DNA from 3 places in the Salipiger abyssi genome. Region 1 is predicted to be linked to each of the others. Evidence: riboswitches for the same ligand, from Rfam matches in the RefSeq annotation. Region 1 holds a riboswitch; each other region holds the start of a gene.

Evidence for each region. A riboswitch is a leader RNA that binds a small molecule or an ion and turns the genes downstream of it on or off. The one in region 1 is predicted to bind cobalamin.
Region 2: it holds a riboswitch for cobalamin, as region 1 does, so the genes downstream of both, Ga0080574_RS07520 (DUF4198 domain-containing protein) here and Ga0080574_RS05675 (TonB-dependent receptor plug domain-containing protein) in region 1, are expected to answer to the same signal.
Region 3: it holds a riboswitch for cobalamin, as region 1 does, so the genes downstream of both, nrdH (glutaredoxin-like protein NrdH) here and Ga0080574_RS05675 (TonB-dependent receptor plug domain-containing protein) in region 1, are expected to answer to the same signal.

Annotation. Positions count from the first base shown of each region.
Region 1 covers NZ_CP015093.1:412,797-420,046, reverse strand. Annotated here, with positions in the region: gene Ga0080574_RS05685 (FecCD family ABC transporter permease) at 1-136, opposite strand, end outside; gene Ga0080574_RS05680 (ABC transporter substrate-binding protein) at 133-960, opposite strand; gene Ga0080574_RS05675 (TonB-dependent receptor plug domain-containing protein) at 947-2,890, opposite strand; cobalamin riboswitch at 3,028-3,219, opposite strand; tRNA gene Ga0080574_RS05670 (tRNA-Phe) at 3,464-3,538, opposite strand; gene mnmH (tRNA 2-selenouridine(34) synthase MnmH) at 3,688-4,746, shown strand; partial or broken gene selD (selenide, water dikinase SelD) at 4,728-6,889, opposite strand; gene Ga0080574_RS05655 (ABC transporter ATP-binding protein) at 7,110-7,250, opposite strand, start outside.
Region 2 covers NZ_CP015093.1:809,927-817,176, forward strand. Annotated here, with positions in the region: gene cbiQ (cobalt ECF transporter T component CbiQ) at 1-463, opposite strand, end outside; gene Ga0080574_RS07510 (NikL family nickel/cobalt ECF transporter subunit) at 467-1,054, opposite strand; gene cbiM (cobalt transporter CbiM) at 1,051-1,668, opposite strand; gene Ga0080574_RS07520 (DUF4198 domain-containing protein) at 1,674-2,459, opposite strand; cobalamin riboswitch at 2,603-2,806, opposite strand; gene Ga0080574_RS07525 (SH3 domain-containing protein) at 2,938-3,240, opposite strand; gene Ga0080574_RS26445 (amino acid adenylation domain-containing protein) at 3,327-5,657, opposite strand; partial or broken gene Ga0080574_RS26450 (condensation domain-containing protein) at 5,981-7,189, opposite strand; gene Ga0080574_RS07535 (phosphopantetheine-binding protein) at 7,153-7,250, opposite strand, start outside.
Region 3 covers NZ_CP015093.1:3,123,408-3,130,657, reverse strand. Annotated here, with positions in the region: gene nrdE (class 1b ribonucleoside-diphosphate reductase subunit alpha) at 1-1,221, opposite strand, end outside; gene nrdI (class Ib ribonucleoside-diphosphate reductase assembly flavoprotein NrdI) at 1,290-1,706, opposite strand; gene nrdH (glutaredoxin-like protein NrdH) at 1,728-1,949, opposite strand; cobalamin riboswitch at 2,055-2,245, opposite strand; gene metH (methionine synthase) at 2,471-6,241, shown strand; gene Ga0080574_RS18760 (FG-GAP-like repeat-containing protein) at 6,317-7,250, opposite strand, start outside.

The DNA of each region.
Region 1 (7,250 bases):
CCATGACATGCAGCGGATCGCCGAGGCCCACGAGCCCGCCCAGCACCGCGCGGGGCGGCAGCGCGGCATATCCCAGCCCCAGCGAGGTGAAGAACAGCGCCAGCACCAGCGCGGCGAGCGGCAGGGCGAGCCTCATTGCGCCGCCTCCCAGTCGTGGCGCAGATCGCGCATCGCCGCCACCGCATCGAGCAGCGCCGGCGTGCCGCAGATCCAGTTCGGGCTGTCCACCACCTGATGCAGCGCGCCGGTAGCCTGAAGCGCGGGGTGTTGCAGCAGCGAGGTCGCCTGCGCCGGGCTGTCATAGGGGCGGCTGACGAGGATCAGGTCGGGCTCGGCCAGCAGCAGCCCTTCGAGCGGCAGACGCCCGCGTGTCGCCATGCCTTTTTCATCGGCGAGATTGGCCATGCCGGCGGCGTTGAGGATATCGCCGGTCAGGGTCTGGGCGCCGGCGGTCTCGTTGAAGGGCATGTAATAGGCCACGCGGGGTTTGCGCGTTGGCGTTTCGCGCAGCGCCGCGAGCCGGGCGTCGAAACCGGCCAGAACCTCGGCGGCGCGGGCCTCGCGGCCCAGCAGCGCGCCCATGCGCAGGATGTTCTGCCGCGCGTCCTCGAGCGAGCGGGCGGGGGAGAAGCGTTCGACCCTGTAGCCCAGCTTTTCCAGCATCTGCGTGGCGGCGCGGGCGGTGTAGCTGCCGGCGATCACCAGATCGGGATGCAGCAGCACCACCTCTTCGGCGCTGGCGGTATTGGCGGGCAGCGCCTGCGCCTCTTCGGCCATGGCCGAACTGCGCGGATCCTGGGCAAGCCGCGAGACCGAGACGAGCTGCCCCGGCGCGCCGATCAGCAGCGCAAGCTGATCGGTGCAGACATTGAGCGAGACGACGCGGCCCGGAGCCGCGCCGGCAGCGACCGCCGCCAGACACAGGGCGGCAGCCAGCGCTATGCGCCTAGAAGCTCGCACGGACCCCGAAATACCAGGCACGGTCGGACTGTCCGTAGCCCGGCGCGGTCTGGTAATCCTCGTCGAAGAGGTTCTCGACCCGCAGATAGGCCTGGGCGGTGTCGGTGACGTCATAGGTGAAGGAGGAATTCACCAGCCCGTAATCGTCGAGCCCTTCGCGGTCGGCCTCGTAAAGGCCGTTTACCGAGATGCGGGCGCGGTCGGTGATATCCGCGCTCAGCCCCAGCGCAAAGACATGCTCGGGCACCGAGGCCTGCCAGCCGGAGCTGTCCAGCGACACCGACGAAAAGCTGTCGGTCCAGGTATAGCTGCCGTCGAGCGTCAGGCCCGGGCGCAGCTCATAGGCCCCGGCCAGTTCGATGCCGCGGCGGGTGCTGGTTCCGTCCGCCTGCACATAGGCGTAGCTCGTATAGGAGTAGTCGATGATGTCTTCGGCTTCGATCCAGAACGCGGTGGCGCTCAGCCAGGCGGTATCGCCAAAGCGCTTCTCGACGCCGAGGTCGAAGCTGACCGAGGTCTCCGGGTCGAGCCCGGCATTGCCGGAATAGGCATCGTAGAGCTCGTAGTTGGAGGGTGCGCGATAGCCGGTCGCGAGGTTGGCGCGCAGGCTCAGGTCGGGCCGGGCGCGCCAGACGCCGGAGAGCCGCCCGGTGGTGTGGCCGCCGAATTCCGAGTGATCGTCGTGGCGCAGCGCAAAGCTCAGGTCGATATTCTCGCTCGGCGTGAAGGTGAACTCGGAAAACAGCGAGGTCACCGTGGTCTCCTGATCCTGCGAGCTGCCATAGGGGCCGAAACTCGATGCGCCGGCGATCTTGTCCTCATAGGTCTCGATGCTGCGCTCGGCTCCGACCACCGCGCGGGTGGTGGCACCAAGATCGAAGCCCGCCTGATAGCGGTAGGTCTGGCGCGTGCCCTCGTATTCGAAGCGGAACGGGTAGGGCGTGCCCGTATAGGGCGGCGTGTCGGGCGCAGAGCTGTCGAGCGAGGTGCCGTGCAGGGCGCGGTCGCTCCGGAACCAGGTGGCCGAGATCTCGTGATCGACGCCGCCGGTGGCAAAGGCGAGGGCGGCGCGCAGGCCGGTCTTTTCGCTGTCGACAACATCGTCGGGCGAGCCGTCGAAGACCCGGCCGCTGCTGTTTTCGTCGTAATCGTATTTCGCTTCTTCGTAGAAGCCCGAAAGGCTCAGCTCGGCGGCACCGCCGCCCAGATCGTAATGGCCCGAAAAGCTCAGGCGCCGCGCCTCGTAGCCGTCCTCTTCGTCGTTCTTGTCGTTGGGGTTGGCGGTGCCGTAATTCAGCCCGTCCTCATCCGCCGCGGAAAACCCGTCGGTCGAGACATAGGACAGCGTCACGGCGGTCTCGTGCCCCTCACCGCGATTGTAGAGTGTCGCGGCGCTGCGCAGCGTGTCGTGGCTGCCGTATTCGGCGAAGACATCGGCGCTGAGCCCGTCGCGGCTTGCGCGTTTGGTGGTGATATTGACCACGCCGCCGATCGCCTCGGAACCGAACAGCGCCGATTGCGAGCCGCGCAGGATCTCGATCTGGCTGATATCGCCGGCGGTGAGCCCGCCGAAATCATAGGCCACCTGGGTGGCCGCCGGATCCGACACGTCGATGCCGTCGATGCGCACGGCGATGTTCTGCTGCGACACGCCGCGGATGGTGATCCCGGCATTGGTGCCGAGCGGCCCGTTCGAGCGGATCGAGACGCCGGGCTGGCGGGCGAGGATGTCGATGACCCGGGTGTCGCCGTCGCGCTCCAGATCTTCCTCGGTCAGCACATCCACGCTGACGCCGGTCTGGAGCGGGGTGGTGGCCTCGTAGCCCACATAGATGGTGATCGGCGGCAGTTCATAGGCTGCATTGTCCTGCGCGTGCAGCGGGAGGCTGCCGAGCGCCAGCGCAGAGACGGATCCGAGGATCTTCTTCATGGACGGCGGTCCTTTCCTTGTCGGCCCCTGGGCGGGGCTATGCGGTGATGCTCGCTGGAAAGGCTGGCCCCTCGCGCGAACGGTGCGTCATGTCACCACGAACGGAAGGACCGTTCCCAAGGCGCGCCCCGCGCATGGGGAGGGTGATCACCCTGGCAGGTCTCCTGACTTGCGGGTCACAGCGCCGGTCGGGCCTTCCCGGGCCTGCTCGCCCAGTGGCATGATACCGATGACGCTCGCCGCTCACAGTTGCGGGGGCAGTCGCGGATTTGCACCGCGTTCCCTATTCTCCGGACATCTGGCCCGGAACCAAGGCGCATATCGCATACTTTGCCGGGCGCTATCGCGCAAGGGCCGTGTTGGGCCGCAACACACATCGCGAGCGCGGACAACAGGGCGGAGCCGCTCAAGCTCGACGCCGATGTTTTCTGCGGGCGCCGATGTAGACGGGGGGCCTAGTTCGTGGCGATCAACGCAACGATGACTGATCGAACGCATCGGTAACGACGAGCGGGCGCCGTGTTCCAAGGGGCTCGGGTAGCCGCAAAACACATCGATACAGGGTTTTATTAATGGTGCCCGGGGGCGGAATCGAACCACCGACACGAGGATTTTCAATCCACTGCTCTACCCCTGAGCTACCCGGGCACGGGAGAAGGGCAGCGCCCTTCGGGTGCAGGGGGGATAGCCGAGCGCCGCGCCGGTGTCCAGAGGGTTTTCGACGAAAAAACCGTATCATGCCGAGCTTTGCGCGATCCGGCTTTTCTCCGTCCCGGGGGCAGGGTAGATCTGACCCTATGGCGCGCTCCTTTCTCTCCCTTTCCGCTCTGCTCGACCACGGGTTCGACACCGTGATCGACGTGCGCAGCCCGGCGGAATTCGCCGAGGATCACGTGCCCGGCGCCATCAACCTGCCGGTGCTCGACAATGAGGAACGCGCCCGCGTCGGTACGATCTACAAGCAGGAGAGCCCGTTTCTCGCCCGCAAGCTCGGTGCCGCGCTGGTGTTCCGCAATGCCGCCGCCCATATCGAGGGGCCGCTGGCGCATCACGAGGGCGGCTGGCGACCGCTGGTCTATTGCTGGCGCGGCGGGCAGCGCTCGGGCTCCTTCGCATGGATGCTGCAACAGATCGGCTGGCGTGCCGAGGCGGTGGAGGGCGGCTATCGCACATACAGACGGCTGGTGACGGGGGCGCTTTACGACAGCCCGCTGCCGTATCGGCTGATCCAGCTCGGCGGCTATACCGGCACCGCCAAGACCGCGCTGTTGCCGCGTCTGGCGGCGCGCGGGGTGCAGGTGGTCGATCTGGAGGGGCTGGCGCGGCATCGCGGCTCGTTGCTGGGCGAGATGCCGGGCGGGCAGCCGAGCCAGAAGGGCTTCGAGACCGGGCTGGCGCAGGCGCTGAGCGCGCTCGATCCGGCGCGCCCGGTGCTGGTGGAGGCGGAGAGCAGCAAGATCGGGCAGATCCTGCTGCCGCCCTCGCTCTGGGAGGCGATGAAACAGGCGCCCTGGATCGAGGTCACGGCACCTCTGGACGCGCGGGCGGCGTATCTCGATGCCGCCTATGACGACATCCTCTCGGACGGGGCGCGACTGAAGCAGATGCTCGACCCGCTGCGCTTTCATCGCGGCCATGCGCTGGTGGATCGCTGGGGCGCGCTGATCGACGCGGGCGAGCGGCGGGCGCTGTGTCGCTCGCTGGCCGAGGATCACTACGACCCGGCCTATGAGAAATCCAGGACGGTCTTCGCGCCGCGCGTGCTGGACCGGTTCGGGACGCCGGCGCTGGACGAGGCGGCGCTCGATACGCTGGCCGACCGCATCGCCGAGAGGCTTCAGACGATCGAGATGTGACCGGGCCAGTCGCCGGAGATCCTGCCGATCACCGCCGCCCCGAAGCCGAGCGCGCGCAGCTCGGCCACGCGTGCGGCGCCGTCCGGGATCGCCGCGAGCAGCCCCCGGCGGTCTGCGGATCGAAGAGCAGATCGGCGCGGGGGCTCTCGGCGCTCAGCCCGGGGACGGCGGCGCGGTTCTTTGGATAGAGGGTTGAGCGGATGCCCTTTTCGGCCAGCTCTTCGGCGCCGGGCAGCAGCGGGATCGCGTCGAGGACGAGCTCGGCGCTCCTGCCCGAGGCCAGGCAGATCCCGTGCAGATGCCCGGCGAGGCCGAATCCGGTGACATCGGTCATCGCATGCGCGCCGCTCAGCAGCGCCGCCGCGTCGCCCTGCGGTCGGGTCATGCTGGTCAGCGCCTCTGCCACCCAGTCGCCGCTGGCCTCTCCGGCCATCTCGGCGGCCATGATCACGCCGGAACCCAGCGGTTTGGTCAGCACCAGATCGTCGCCCTCCTGCGCGCCCGCGAGGGTGATCGGCGCCGCCTCGCAAAGCCCGGTGATGGTGAAGCCGATGGTCAGCTCGTCGCCCATGGAGGAATGCCCGCCGACGATCTCGGCGCCGGCGCCGCGGAAGATTGCAGAGCTTGCGGTGAGGATTTCGGTCAGCGTCCGTTCGGCCAGCGCTTCGGACATGCGGGGCAGGGTGAGGCTGACGGTGGCGGCCTGCGGCGCGGCGCCCATCGCCCAGATATCGCCAAGCGCATGCACGGCGGCGATGCGGGCCATGACCACGGGGTCTTCGGTGAAGGCGCGCAGATGGTCGGTGGTCAAGACTTGACGGGTGCCGCCGGTATGCAGCAGCGCGGCATCGTCGCCGGGCAGGGCGGTGACATCGCTGCGGTGCGGGGGAGGCAGGTGCGACAGCGCCGCCGAGAGCGCATCGCGCCCGACCTTGGCGCCGCAGCCGCCGCACATGGGTTTGTCGCCGAGCGCGTCGGCGCTACCGGCGGCGCGGGGCACCGGCAGGGGCGGCTGCGGCATCTGCGGCAGGGCCTGGAATTTCGCCATGAACCTGCGGTCGATACGATCCTTCCAGCGCCACATGAGCGGCCCGGAGAGCGCCAGACCGAAGCGGTCGCCGAGGGCGGATTTCTCGCCCAGCGAGATTAGCTTGAGATAATCCTTTTGCGGGCGATAGCGGCGGGGGGAGTCCTCGCCCGAAAGCCGTTTGCGGAGGTTGTCGAAGAGGATCGGCGCCTCGCGCACCGCATAGACCCCGGCCTTGGGGCGCGGGCTCCGCGTGAGATGGGCGCAATCGCCGGCGGCGAAGACATTCGGGTCGGCGCTTTGCAGCGTGGGAGAGACGGCGATGAAGCCCTCATGTAGCGCCAGCCCGGTCTCGCGCAGCCAGCCATAGGGGCGGGCGCCGGCGGCGCCGGTGACGAAATCCGCAGCGATCCGGTGCCCGTTGTCCAGCGTGAGGTCGGTGGCGGTGACCTCGGCGATATTGGCGCGCTCGTGCAGGGTGACGCCCTGTGCGGCAAGCGCGTGGCGCAGCCTGGCCGCCGCCTGTGGGCGCAGGGCGGAGAGGGCGGTGTTCCGGTCGATGAGATGCACCTCGGCGGCGCGGCCGCGCGTTCTCAGGGAAAACGCCATGGCGGCGGCGAGCTCGGCGCCCGCCACGCCGCCGCCGATCACCGCGACCGAGGCCGGGCCGCTGCGCGCGCGATAGGCCGCCCAGGCGCTGGCGAAGGCACCGAGCGGTTTGGCGGGGATGGCGTGGTCGGTAAAACCCGGAAGATCTGGCATCGCCGAGGTGATGCCGATATCCACCGAAGCCACGTCGAAGCCGATGGGCGGGCGTTCGGCGACATGGATCTGTCTTGCGGCGAGGTCGATGCCCTCGGCTGTGCCGAGGATCACCCGCGCGCCGGCGAACCGGGCGAGCCTGACGAGGTCGATATCCAGCGCCTCGCGGCTGTAATGCCCGGCGACAAAGCCCGGCAGCATGCCGGAATAGGGCGCGGTCGGGCCGGGATTGATCACCGTGACGCGGGCGCCGGGCAGCGGATCCATCCCCCACATGCGCAGCACCAGCGCATGGGTATGCCCGCCGCCGATCAGCACCAGATCTCGGGTCAGGGGCAGGCTGGGGGGCTTCATGGGCGGCACTCCTTGAACGCTATGCCGCCTCTAGCATGTGTCGGCATGGCTGCCCATGCGCCATGATGCGCGGGGATTGATCTTTCAAATGGAACGGGTGCCGCAGAGCCAAATCAAGAGGCCCGGATCAAGTCCGGGGCGGGAGGGGCGGAACCGTAGGCTGGGCAATCCTGCCCACCGAACCCGCGACACATCACGGGGTCCGCTGCGTCAAACCACGTCACCCGCGGATCGCCAGCCCCGCCGCGTCGAACACATGCGTCTGCCCGGGTTCGAAACCGAGCCCGCAGGTCTCGCCCGGCGCCAGCCCGGCATCGCCATGGCTGCGCACGGTGATCTTGCCCGCGCCCTCGCAATCCAC
Region 2 (7,250 bases), 400 kb from region 1:
GCGTCTCCGGGCAGCGCATCCGATAGAGCGCATGACCCAGCGTCACCGGCTCCATCGTGCCGACCAGCGTCATCACCGCGAGGATCACCGCATTGGCGGTCAGCGCGATCTCCACCGCCTGGATCAGCCCCTGCCAGCTCGCGGTGAGGCCCCAAAGCGTGAAGAACGGATCGCCCGGCACGGTGAAGGGCAAAAGCGCCAGCATGAAGAAGATAAAGCCGTCCATCATCGCCATGCGGCGCAGGGTCGGCCCCACCGGCAGGCGCGAGACGCGCAGGAAGACCAGCGAGACGCACAGCGCGGCGATGAGCGCCGGCAGGCCCGACAGCGCCACCACGGTCACGCCGAAGAGGCAGGCGGCGGCGATGCGCGCGCGCGGATCCAGCCTGCCGACCGGGCCGGGGTCGAAACGCACCCCGGTCCCGGCGAGGGTTTTTTCACGCTGTGTCAGCGCGTGCCCCACGGCCTAGCCCGCCAGCTTGCGGCGCGCCGCGATGTAGAACCCCAGACCGAAGAGCCCGGCGATATAGCCGAGCCCGCCAAGGATGGTCTGGAAATCGTTATGCTCGCGATAGGCGGCGATCTCGCGCCGCAGCGGGCGGACCTCGGCGCGCACCGCCTCGGCGATCACCTGACGCTCCTCGCCGGTGAGCGCGGCGACGGTCACGCCGCCACCGGTCGCGGCGGGCGCCGGCGCGGCGGCGGTTTCCTCGGCCTCGAGCGCGGTCTCCCCCAGGATCGCGGCAACCTCGGCGGCGGGCATGGTGACCTCGGCCACATGCCCCGCCCCCAGATCGGCGCGGAACGTATGCGCCACCGGTTGCTCCGGCACGAAGGTAAAGAACCCGTCCGCGTCGGTCACCGCCTCGCCCAGCGACGCGCCCTCCGGCCCGAAGACCGAGACGGTCGTATCCGCTGCCATATCGCCGTTGGAAAAGCCGATCTCGCCCTCGATGGCGCTGCCCGAGGGAAACACCCCGGCGATGACCTTATGCGCCAGCGCCGGCACCGGTGCGGCAAGGCAGAGGGTCAGCAAAAGCACGATCCGTTTCATGCCCGCGCCCCTTTCAGCGAGGTGAAGAGCTCCGGCTTGACCTTGCGCGCCAGCAGCACGGCAAAGCCCGTCAGCAGCCCCTCGATGGCCATGACCGGAATATGCGCGAAGAAGACGAGTTTCGCGGCGGGCAGGAATTCGTCGCCCGAAAGCGCCAGCGCGAGCCCGACCATCACCGTCGTCGCGGCGATGGCGAAGGCGCCGCCGATCCCCGCCCAGACCGCACCGGCGAGCGGCGTGCCGGAGGCGGCAAGGCGGCCAAAGAGCATCCAGGCCAGCACGGCGGGTAGCGCGATGTTGAGCGTATTGACCCCCAGCACCGTCAGCCCGCCGAAGCCGAAGAACACCGCCTGCAACAGCAGCCCGACGAAGAGCGCCGGAAAGGCGGCCCAGCCGAGGACGATCCCGGCCAGACCGTTGAGGATGAGATGCACCGAGGACGGGCCGATCGGCACATGCACCAGCGAGGCGACGAAGAAGCTCGCCGAGAGCACGCCCGCCGCCGGAATACGCTCCAGCGGCAGCGCGCGCAGGCCCAGCGCGATGCCCCCGGCGGCGGCAACGGCCCCGCCGATCACCACCGGGTTCGAAAGGGCGCCGTCCACGATATGCATGGCGCTTACTCCAGATCCCAGGCGCGGATCCAGATCACCGCGTCCTGGCTGAGCTCCTTGCCCTCATGCTCGGTCGCCGGGCCCGAGCCGAGCGCGGCAAAGCCCCAGTAGCCGGCTTCCGGAATGCCGAAGGTGAAATAGCCGTTGGCGTCCGACACCGCGACCACCGCGCCGCCCGGCGGCGGCGAGACCGCCGGATCGGTGGAGGCGGCGCTGTCCATGTCGGGCTCGGCGGCCATGTATTCGATCTCGATCTCGACGCCCGCAACCGGTTCGCCCTCTGCCAGAACCTGGCCGGTGAAGGTCGAGCCGGCGAGCACGTTATAGGGTTTGTTCAGCGGCAGGATCTCGGTCGGCAGGCCGGCGGGCTGCATCCAGTCGGTGGGCAGTTCACTGCGGTTGAGGAAGGCCTTGGTGATCTGCTGGATATAGATATCCTCGGATTCCTCGTAATAGGGCACCGGCACCGTCACCAGCACGTAATCGCCCGAGCGCTTGACCGGCACCGAGCCGAGAAAGGCCGCGCCCTCGTTCTCGCCACCCGTAAAGCGCACCGGCTCCAGCGTCTCCTTGAGGTCGGTGCGTTCGCCGTTATGGATCATGAAGAACTCTTCCGGCATCTCCAGATCCATCACATGGCCATTGTCGAACGGGTGCCAGAAGATCAGCTTGACCGGCACGTCGCCGGGGCGCTCGATCATCGTGTCGGTGGTGTATTCCAGAAGGAAATGGGCATTGGCCATCGCCGGCAGGGCAATGGCGGCCGCCGCCGCGAGCAGGGTCTTTTTCATAAGGGTCGTCGTCCTTGTCCATCTGCGCCACACCCGGCGCAATCCTGTGCTGGACAACGGGAGCCATCGGACCAATGCGCGACGGGGCAATGTCCGGCGCACAAGGCCAGACGCGCACCCCGGCGTCCGGTGGAAGCGCCCCTTCCAAGGGCGCCTGTCCGGCAGGTCTCCTGGCTCGCGGGTCTATGCTCTGGCTGGCCTTCCCGGATCGCTCCAGTGGCGTGATCAGCCTCGCTCGCCGCTTACAGTTGCGGGGGCAGCTACAGATTTGGACGCGAAACGCGCCGCACTGTATTCCCTCTTTCCTCCGGGGGGCAAACCCCGGAACCGGACATGCCACATGCATGCCAGAAAAGCGCGGGCCGGGTCAATCGCCATATGCGGCGCCCCTGCCCTGCCGCGGAATCGCCAGAGGCTCTGCCGGTTTGCGCGGCAGAGCCGGCGGGAAAGCCCCCGCCCACGGGCGAGCGATGAAAGATCAGAGCTCGCGCAGATAGGCCCAGGAGACCCAGCCCTTCAGGCTCCGCGCGCGGTCGAGCGAGACCTCGCACCAGCGGGTGCCGCCGGTCTGGGTGCATTCATGGACGCGCAGCACCGTGCCGTTCGGCAGGCCGACATAGACGTCGAAGCCGGTGCCGGGGCCGCCGCGCAGCTTCAGCATGTCGCCCTCCGCCACCCCATAGACCTCGTACCGGTCGCGCCAGCCCGCCGCCGCGGGGCCCGCGCAGAATACCGCTGCCAGCACGCCGGTTGCCAGCGCCTTGAAGACGAGTGCGCGCATGTTCTCTCCTGCTTCTTGTGCTTTCTGCCTCGCCCGCAAGTCTACCGCGTCCGGGCGCCAAAAGGAACGCCCGGATGCAGCGTCGTTCAGGTCGTGAAAGCGGAGGCACGCTCGTCCCGCGCCATGGCGCGCATGAGCCCCTCGGCCAGCGCCGGGCGCAGCCGGGCCGAGAGCAGCTCGCCATGCAGGCAGGGCAGAGACAGGGTTTCGAGCCGCGCGGCAAAGGGGTGCCAGAGCTCCGGGCGCAGCGCCGTGCCGGCGTGATCGCGCGCCGCGCGCACATGCAGGAGCGTACCGCCGAAACGCGCCTCGCGATGGCCGCGCACCAGCCGGTTGGTCTGCTGCACCGAGCGGATGACCCCGTCGAGCGCGCGCTCTGGCAGTTGCGCCAGCGGCTCGCCCCGCGCCCGCAGGAAGCCGAGGATCGCGGCGCGGTCGGTAAGCTCGGGATGCGCCTCAGGGTCGTGCCCGGCGATGGCGAGCAGCGCCCGTAGCGCCGCGTCGGGGCCGGGCTCCGGCTCGTTGCGCCAGCATTCGGACGGGTAGGAATCGAGCAGCGCCACCATGCCGCAGACCCGCCCCTGCCGCTCCAGATGACAGGCGGCGGCCTGCGCGATGAGCCCGCCCAGCGACCAGCCCGCCAGATGCAGCGGTCCCTCGGGCGCCAGCTCGGCGATGCGCGCGGCATAGGCCCGCGCCAGCGCGTCGAGCGTGGCCGGATCGGGCGCTGCGGCATCGAGCAGCGGCGATTGCAGCGCGATCAGCGGGCGGTCCTCCAGCGCGGCGGCCAGGCCGCGATAGCACCAGCCGATGCCGCCCGCCGGATGGATGGCAAAGAGCGGCGGGCGGCTGCCCCGCGACAGGCGCAGCACCGGGCCGAGCCCGTCATCGCCGGGGGCATCTTCGGCAATGCGCCGCGCCAGATCCGCCAGCACCGGCGTTTCGAAGATCGCCGCCAGCCCCGGCGCGCGCCCGGTCTCCTCCTCGATCCGCAGGGTCAGGCGCACGGCACGCAGCGAGTCGCCGCCCGCGAGAAAGAAATCGGTCTCCGGCCCGATGGCCGTGGCCGCGCCCAGCAGCTCGGCATAGAGCCGCGCCAGCAGCGCCTCGGTGCCCGGCGCAAGCGGGCGCCCGGCGGCCTGCGCGCGCGGCTCGGGCAGCGCGCCGCGATCCAGCTTGCCGTTGGGGGTGAGCGGCAGCGCCTCCAGCGGCACGATGGCGGCGGGGATCATCGCGGCGGGCAGCCGCGCCGCCAGCGCCGCACCGAGCGCCTCGGTTCCGTCACGCGGCACCACCCAGGCGATCAGCCGTGCGCCGTCAGCGCCCTCGCGCGCCATCACCACCGCCTGGCGCAGCAGCCCGGTATCCAGCAGCGCCGCCTCGACCTCGCCGGTCTCGATGCGAACGCCACGGATCTTCACCTGCCCGTCGGCGCGGCCCTCGAAGGTGATCGTGCCATCCGCCGCCGCGCGCACGATATCGCCGGTGTCGTACATCCGCCCGCCCGGCACGAAGGGATCGGGCAGAAAGCGCTCTGCCGTCAGTTCCGGCTGGCCGAGATAGCCGTCGGCGAGCTGCCGCCCGGTGAGAAACAGCCGCCCGGCCACCCCGTCGGGCACCGGCCTCTGCCACGCGTCGAGCACATAGCAGCCGGTATTCCAGACCGGCCGGCCGATGGGCACGCTGGCGCCCTCCTCCTCACCGCTCGCCTCGTGAAAGGTGACATCGACCGCCGCTTCGGTGGGTCCATAGAGATTGTGCAGCCGGATCCGCATGCGCTCGAGACAGCGCCGCGCCAGCGCCACCGGCAGCGCCTCGCCGCTGGCAAAGACGTGGCGGATGGCGAGGCCCCGCGCCTCCGGCGTGTCGGCGAAGAGCGCCAGCATCGAGGGCACGAAATGCACCGCCGTCACGCCATGCTCGCGGATCAACCCGGCGATGGCACGCGGGTCGCGATGCGCGCCCGGCGGCGCGATGACCAGCGCCGCGCCGGAGATCAGCGGCAGGAAGAATTCCCAGACCGAGACATCGAAAGTGGCAGGCGTCTTTTGCAGGATCCGGTCCCGCGCGCCGATGCCGTATTGCGCCCGCATCCAGAGCAGCCGGTTGACGATGGCCCGATGCGGCACGCTGACCCCCTTGGGTCGCCCGGTCGAGCCGGAGGTGAAGAGCACATAGGCCGGATCTTCGGGCGCCGCGCCATCCGGGGCCGCGCCCTCTGCCGGCCAGTCGTCGGGGGGCAGCACTCGCGCGGCGGGAAAGCCGCGCCCGGCCAGCACCAGCACCGGCGCCGCGCGCTCCAGCATATCGGCACGCCGCGCGCTGGCATCCTCGGGATCGAGCGGCATGAAAGCCGCGCCCGCGCGCAGCACCGCCACCAGCGCCACCAGAAGCTCGGTCGAGCGCGGCAGCGCCACGGCGACCCGCGCGCCCGGCCCGCGCCCAGCGCCCGCAGCCGCGCCGCCAGCGCCGCGCTGCGCCGGTCGAGCGTGGCGTAATCGGTCGTCTCGCCCTCGAAGTGCAGCGCCGTGGCTTCGGGGCTCGCCGCCATCTGCGCCTCGATCAACGCGCTCAGCGTGGTCTCCGGCACCGGGTGGGCGGTGGCGTTGCGCGGCGTCACATGGCTGCGGGTCTCCGCCTCGGTCAGCGTCGGCAGATCGGCGAGCCGCCCGGCATCACAGGCGCGGGTGAGGAATACCGTCAGCCGGTGCAGATGCGCCTCGGCGTCGTCGCGGGAATAAAGCGCCGGGTTGGCATCGACCTGAAGGCGCAGCGGCCCGCGCCCGTCGCCGCGAAACGCAAAGGTGATATCGTCCACCGAGCCGGCGCCGAGGATTTCCAGCCGCGTCTCCAGCCCCGGCATGCGCGGCGTCGGCTCGAAGGGCAGCACGTTGATCAGCGGCCCGTGCAGCCGCCTTGCACCGCCGACGAGCCCCAGCTCCCGACGCAGATGCTCGCCCCGGTAGCGCCCGTGCCGGCGCATCTCGCCGAGGGTCGCGGCGGCGCCTGCCAGCCACTCCGCCAGCGGCGCGGCCTCGTCGACCGGATGCCGGAAGGGCAGCACATTGACCTGGGTCGAGGGCACCGAGCCGACGCCGCCGCCCATGCGGTTCATCAGCGGGATACCGGGCACGCTTTCGCCCTCGGTCAGCCGGGCGCAATAGGCGGCGGTCAGCGCGGTGAGCGCATCGGCCCAGGAGATGCCGGCGCGCTCGGCCAACGCCCGCAGTGCCGCCGGCAGCCCGGGATCGGAGGGGTGCTCGGCCCTCAGAAACCGCTCGGACGCGGCGGCGCGCCCGGGCGCGAGGCTGCCCACCGTGCCCAGCCCGTCGAGCTGCGCATGCCACCAGTCGCGATCCCCGGCCCGGCCCGGCGCGGCGCGATAGGCCGCATCGGCATCGCGCGCCGCCTGCCAGGGCGCCAGCGGGCGCGGCGCCGGGGCGCCTTCGGCGTAATGCGCGTAAAGCGCGGCGATGCGGCGGGTGATCAGCGTATTGGCATAGCCATCGGCGGCGAGGTGGTGAATGCGCTGGCTGAGCGCGTGCCGGGTGTCGTCCAGCCGCCAGAGGGTGAGATCCGCCACCGGCCCGGCGGCCAGATCCATGCGGGTAAAGGCATCCTCGCGGATCGCCGCCTCTGCCTCGGACCGGGACGCGCCCGAGAGGTCGCGGCGGCGCAGCGCGGGCGCCTCCCCCAGCCATTGCACCGGCTGGCCCGCGCGCAGGCCGAAACGCAGGCGCAGGCTTTCCGCCTCTTCGCAGAGATGCGCCACCGCGCGTTCCAGCGCCGGCAGGTCGAGCGCGCCGTCGATCCACAGCACCTGCCCGGTGTTGAAGGTGGCACGGCCCGGCGCCTGGGCCTGGGCGTACCAGATACCCTCCTGCGCCTCGGTGAGAGGCCAGCTCTCGCCGCTCACGCCCGCCTTGTCCGTTCCACCACGGCCCACCACTCGTCCAGCGTCTCGACCTCGAAGAAGTCGATATAGTCGAGATGCGGCACCCGCGCTTCCC
Region 3 (7,250 bases), 1.5 Mb from region 1:
GCCATCCATCGCCTTGGCGATATTGAGCGAGCCGAGATTGCAGGAGATATCCGTGCCCAGATGCTTGTAGCCGAGATCGTCGTTGAATTCCGACGCCTCGTTGACCTGAAGGATCTCGGAGCAGAGGTTCGACATGGAGATGCGCCCGGCCACCGGGTTCTCGCGGTTCACCGTGTCCTCGAACATGATATAGGGATAGCCGCTCTCGAACTGGATCTCGGCGATGGTCTGGAAGAACGCCCGCGCGTTGATCTTTTTCTTGCGGATCTTGGGGTTATCCACCATCTCGTGATATTTCTCGCTGACCGAGATCTCCGAGAACGCCTTGCCATAGACGCGCTCCACGTCATGCGGCGAGAACAGGTACATGTCGTCGTTCTTCTTCGCCAGCTCGAAGGTGATGTCGGGGATCACCACGCCGAGGCTCAGCGTCTTGATACGGATCTTTTCGTCGGCATTCTCGCGCTTGGTGTCGAGGAACCGCAGAATGTCCGGGTGGTGGGCATTGAGATAGACCGCCCCCGCGCCCTGCCGCGCGCCGAGCTGGTTGGCGTAGCTGAAGGAATCCTCAAGCAGCTTCATCACCGGGATGACGCCCGAGGACTGGTTCTCGATGCCTTTGATCGCCGCGCCGTGCTCGCGGATATTGGTCAGCATCAGCGCCACGCCGCCGCCGCGCTTCGACAGTTGCAGCGCAGAGTTGATGCCGCGCCCGATGCTTTCCATATTGTCTTCGAGCCGCAGCAGGAAACACGAGATCAGCTCGCCGCGCTGCGCCTTGCCGGCATTGAGGAACGTGGGCGTCGCGGGCTGGAACCGGCCGCCCAGCATCTCGCGCATGAGCTGCATCGACAGCGCCTCGTCGCCGCGTGCCAGCGTCAGGGCGACCATCACCACCCGGTCCTCGAACCGCTCCAGATAGCGTTTCCCGTCGCGGGTCTTCAGCGTGTAGCTGGTGTAATATTTGAACGCGCCGAGGAAGGTCGGAAAGCGGAACTTGATCTTGTAGGCCGCATCCCAGATCTTTGCCAGGAAGGCGTCGTCATACTGGCCCAGCACATGGGCCTCGTAGTAGCCCTCATCGACCAGATAGCGCAGCTTTTCCTCAAGCGAGTGAAAGAACACCGTGTTCTGGTTCACATGCTGGAGGAAATACTGCCGCGCGGCCATGCGGTCGGCGTCGAAGCGGATCTTCCCCTCGTCGTCATAGAGGTTCAGCATCGCGTTCAGCGCGTGGTAATCCAGACCCTGCCATTCCGCCGGCACCGCCTTGGCGGGGGCTGCGTCGTTCAGATCGCGGTCGAGAAGTGCGTCTTCCAAAACCTGTCCAGTCCTTCTCTGACACGGGCGATGTCGGTCTCTGTGCCGGCCAGCTCGAACCGGTAGAGAACGGGGACGCCGCATTTCTGCGCCACCACATCGCCCGCCAGGGCGAACAACGCCCCGAAATTGCGGTTGCCGCCGGCGATCACGCCGCGGAGATGCTGCCTCGTGTCCGGATCGTTGAGGAACCGGATCACCTGTTTATGAACCGCCCCCCGGCCCCGCCCATCGGCATAGCTGGGCGTCACCAGGACAAAGGGCGCGCGCGGGGCGGGCATGTCGTCCTCGGAGGATACGGGGATACGCTGCGCCGTCAGCCCGAGCCGGGAGACGAAGCGCTGCGTGTTGCCCGAGCGCGAGGAGAAATAGACCAGCCCGCCCATGCTGTGCTCTCCGAGTCGCGCTCAGCTCAGCGCGCTGATCTTGTCGGGGCGGAAGCCGGCCCAGTGATCGTCACCCGCCATCACCACCGGCGCCTGACGATAGCCGAGCTCGGTCACCCGCGCCATCGCATCGGCATCTTCGGTGAGGTCGATCAGGTCGAAGGCGATGCCCTTGGCGGCCAGCGCACGGGTGGTGGCGGTGCATTGCACGCAGGCGGGTTTGGAGTAAACGGTGATGCTCATCGGGTGTCCCTTGTCTGTCGTCTGCCTGTTGGCGGGCGCCGGCAAGGGAGACGCGGACAGGCGCGGAAACCCGCGCCAATCACTGCTCCCGGACCCACCGCCCAGTGTCGTGTCGTCGTCCTGGCAGGTCTCCTGGCTCACGGCTCAAGCGCCTCGGCCCGCCTTCCCAACGCCGAAACGCCAGTGGGGATGGGCTTTGACTTACCGCTTACAGTTGCGGGGGCAGCGTCGGTGTTTCACCGGACTTCCCTTTTCACCCGCACCGAAACGCGGGCACCAAGACTACAGGATATTGATCACAGGGATGTGGCGCCGTCAATATATAGCGGCCCATCTCACGTCATGCCGCCACGTCCGGCAAGGCCCGATCGCGCCTTCTGTGCCTGCATTTTCAGCCCCAAACAGGCGGGCGAAGCGCGGCTTGAAAGTTTTTCATGATAACAATGATAATTATGAAATGGCTTTGAGGGGGGAATGCCGGTAAGCGGAGGGCCTTTAAGGACCAAAAGGAAGTCATCCGCATGTCCCGTCCCGAGCCGCAGCGCGCGCCCGTCTTTGACCGTCTCTACGATGCCGCCCGCGACCGCATTCTCATCCTCGACGGCGCCATGGGCACGCAGATCCAGAAACTCGGCCTGTCCGAGGGCGATTTCCAGGGCTGCGGCGGCGGCGCCTGTTCCTGCCACCTGCCGCATGACACCGACAAGCCGCAGCAGGGCAACAACGACATCCTGAACCTGACCAAGCCCGAGGCCATCGAAGAGATTCACTATCAATACGCCATGGCCGGCGCGGATATCACCGAGACCAACACCTTTTCCTCCACCACCATCGCCCAGGCCGATTACGGCATGGAGGACGCGATCTACGACCTGAACTTTCAGGGCGCACAGATCGCCCGCCGTGCGATGGACCGGGCCGAGGCCGAGGATGGCCGCCCGCGCTTTGTCGCCGGCGCGCTCGGGCCGACCAACCGCACCGCCTCGATCTCGCCGGACGTGAACAACCCGGGCTTCCGCGCGGTGACATTCGACCAGCTCCGCGAGGCCTATGGCCAGCAGGCGCGCGCGCTGATCGACGGCGGCGCCGATATCCTGCTGATCGAGACGATCTTCGACACGCTGAACGCCAAGGCCGCGATCTTTGCCTGTGAGGAGGTCTTTGCCGAGCGCGGCGAGCGGCTGCCGGTGATGATCTCGGGCACGATCACCGACCTTTCCGGGCGCATGCTCTCGGGCCAGACGCCCACCGCCTTCTGGCATTCGGTGCGCCACGCCAACCCGTTCACCATCGGGCTCAACTGCGCGCTCGGTGCCACCGCGATGCGCCCGCACCTGGCCGAGATCGCCGGCGTCGCCGACACGATGACCTGCGCCTATCCCAATGCCGGCCTGCCCAACGAGATGGGCGAATACGACGAATCGCCCGAGCAGATGGCCGAGCAGATCGAGGGCTTTGCCCGCGAGGGACTGTTGAACATCGTCGGCGGCTGCTGTGGCTCGACCTATGACCATATCCGAGCCATCGCCAAGGCCGTCGAGGGCTACCCCCCGCGCGAGATCCCCGAACAGCCGCCGCTGATGCGGCTTTCCGGGCTGGAGCCCTTTACGCTGACCGAGGACATCCCCTTCGTGAACGTGGGCGAGCGCACCAACGTCACCGGCTCGGCACGGTTCAAGAAACTGATCACCAATGGCGATTACGCCGCAGCGCTCGACGTGGCCCGCGATCAGGTCGAGAACGGCGCGCAGGTCATCGACATCAACATGGACGAGGGGCTCATCGACTCCAAACAGGCGATGATCGAGTTTCTGAACCTCATCGCCGCCGAGCCCGATATCGCCCGCGTGCCGATCATGATCGACAGCTCGAAATGGGAGGTGATCGAGGCCGGGCTGAAATGCGCCCAGGGCAAATGCATCGTCAACTCGATCTCGATGAAGGAAGGCGAGGAGAATTTCCTCGCGCAGGCCCGGCTCTGCCGCCATTACGGTGCCGCCGTGGTGGTCATGGCCTTTGACGAGACAGGTCAGGCCGATACCGAGGACCGCAAGGTCGAGATCTGCACCCGCGCCTACAAGCTGCTGACCGAAGAGGTGGGGTTCCCGCCCGAGGACATCGTCTTCGATCCCAACGTCTTTGCCGTGGCCACCGGTATCGAGGAGCATGACAATTACGGCGTCGATTTCATCGAGGCCACCCGCCGCATCACCACCGACTGCCCGCATGTGCACATCTCGGGCGGCATCTCGAACCTGTCGTTCTCCTTCCGGGGCAACGAGCCTGTGCGCGAGGCGATGCACGCGGTGTTCCTCTATCACGGCATTCAGGCCGGCATGGATATGGGCATCGTCAACGCCGGCCAGCTTGCGGTCTACGACCAGATCGACGCAGAGCTGCGCGAGGCCTGCGAGGATGTGGTGCTGAACCGCAAACCCGCGAATGGCGGCTCCGCCACCGAGAACCTGCTGGAGATCGCCGAGAAATACCGCGGCAAGGGCGGCGGCAAGACCCGCGAAAAGGACATGTCGTGGCGCGAGCTGCCGGTCGAGAAACGGCTGGAACACGCGCTGGTCAACGGCATCACCGAATTCATCGACGCCGATACCGAAGAGGCGCGCCAGGCCGCCGAGCGCCCGCTGCATGTGATCGAAGGCCCGCTGATGGCGGGGATGAACGTGGTGGGCGATCTCTTTGGCGCGGGCAAGATGTTCCTGCCGCAGGTGGTGAAATCCGCCCGCGTGATGAAACAGGCCGTGGCGGTGCTTCTGCCCTATATGGAAGAGGAAAAGCGGCTCAGCGGGGCCGACGGGCGCAACTCCGCCGGCAAGGTGCTGATGGCGACGGTGAAGGGCGATGTGCATGACATCGGCAAGAACATCGTCGGCGTCGTGCTGGCCTGCAACAATTACGAGATCATCGACCTCGGCGTCATGGTGCCCGCCGAAAAGATCCTCGCCACCGCCAAGGAGGAAGGCGTCGACGTGATCGGCCTTTCCGGCCTCATCACCCCCTCGCTCGACGAGATGGTGCATGTCGCCTCCGAGATGGAGCGCGAGGGCTTCGACATCCCGCTGCTGATCGGCGGCGCCACCACCTCGCGGGTGCATACGGCGGTGAAGATCCACCCGCGCTACGGCAAGGGCCAGGCGGTCTATGTGACCGACGCCTCCCGCGCGGTGGGCGTGGTCTCCTCGCTGCTGTCGCCGGCGCAAAAGCCCGACTATGTGGCCAATATCCAGGGCGAATATGCCGATGTGGCCGAGAAACACGCCCGCGCCGAGCTTGCGAAAAAGCGCCTGCCGCTGGAGGATGCCCGCGCCAATGCGCTGAAGCTCGATTTCGGCAACCACGCCCCTGCCCCGAGCTTCCTCGGCACCCGCAGCTTCGATGGCTGGGATCTGGCGGAGCTGGCCGAATATATCGACTGGACGCCGTTCTTCCAGACCTGGGAAATGAAGGGCGTCTATCCCAAGATCCTCGACGACGAGAAACAGGGTGAAGCCGCGCGCGCGCTCTTTGCCGATGCGCAGGCGATGCTGAAGCGGATCATCGACGAGAAATGGTTCCACCCGCGCGCCGTGGTGGGGTTCTGGCCGGCCAACGCGGTGGGCGACGATATCCGCCTCTTCAAAGGCGAGGACCGGGACGAGGAACTGGCCACCTTCTACACCCTGCGCCAGCAGACCGCCAAGCGCGGCGACCGGCCCAACGTGGCGCTGTCGGATTTCGTCGCCCCCAAGGGCACGCCCGATTATGTCGGCGGTTTCGTGGTGACGGCCGGGGTCGAGGAGATCGCCATCGCCGAGGCCTTCGAAGAGAAGAACGACGATTACTCGTCGATCATGGTCAAGGCGCTGGCCGACCGCTTTGCCGAGGCCTTTGCCGAGCGCATGCACCAGAAGGTGCGCAAGGAGCTCTGGGGCTATGCGCCGGAGGAAAGCGCCAGCAATGCCGAGCTCATCGCCGAGAAATACGCCGGCATCCGCCCTGCCCCGGGCTATCCGGCGCAGCCCGACCACACCGAAAAGACCACGCTGTTCGAGCTGCTCGACGCCACCGAGGCGACCGGCGTTTCGCTGACCGAGAGCTATGCCATGTGGCCCGGCTCTTCGGTCTCGGGGCTCTATATCGGCCATCCCGACAGCTATTATTTCGGCGTCGCCAAGGTCGAGCGCGACCAGGTGGTCGATTACGCCGAGCGCAAGGGCATGGATGTGGCAGAGGTCGAGCGCTGGCTGGGCCCGATCCTCAACTACATTCCCGGCGCCTCGAAGGTCGCGGCGGAGTGAGACAAACGAATGCGGCGGGGACATCCCCGCCGCAGTATTCGTTTTCAGACTGTCTGTTTGGCGGCAGAGCGCCGCTCAGCCGCGGGTGATCCTGTACCGGTGCCCGGCCTGCAAAGGGCCGTCGATCACGGTTTCGCTGCCATCGACCCAGCGCACCGTCGCCCGCACCACGTTGCGCGCTTCGCCCAGTCCGAAATGCGCCTCCGGCGCATCAAAGGACATGAACCCGCCGCCCAGTTGCAGCTCGCGCGTCTGAACCCGGCCCTGCGCGTCTTCGATGGTGATCTTGGCGCCGATCCCGTCGTAATTGCCGGCGTGATCCTCAAGCGTGAAGACGATGGCCATGCCCTGCGTATTGTTCCGGAACAGCGCCAACGGCCCGTTGACCGGATGGGTCAGCACGTCGAGATCGCCGTCATTGTCCATGTCGAACTGCGTCGCGGAGGCCGTCATCAGATAGTCCTCGAGACCGAAGGCGGCCGATGCCTCGCTAAAGACGCCGCTGCCGTCATTCTCGAAGAACAGGTTCGAGGGAGACACCTCGTTCGGCACCCAGGTGCCGTTGACCACATACATGTCGAGATCGCCGTCATTGTCGAAATCCGCAAGCTTGGTGTCCCAGCTCCAGCCGCCGATCTCGAGCCCCTGCGGCCCGGCGGTGTCCTCATAGGCGCTTCCGGTCCAGTGCAGCAGCACATTCGAGCGCAGGATCTGCTGATGCGCGGCGTCCGCCTCTTCGGCGGTCGGCGTGCGCGTCGGCAGGAAATGGGTGTCGCAGAACTGGCGCGGGATGGTCTGGCCTGCCGGGATCAGACCGCAAACGGAGGGATCGTTGCGCTGGATCGCGAGATCCTTGACCAGCATCGCCTTGCATTCCGCCTGATACCGCCCGGTCATCGCCTGACATTTTCCGGCATAAGAAGGATCGAAACTGTTGCCTGACCGGTACCAGCGCTTGATCGCCATGTTCTTCTGGCAGACCGCGCGGTCCGCCTCGCGCTGGATGCCG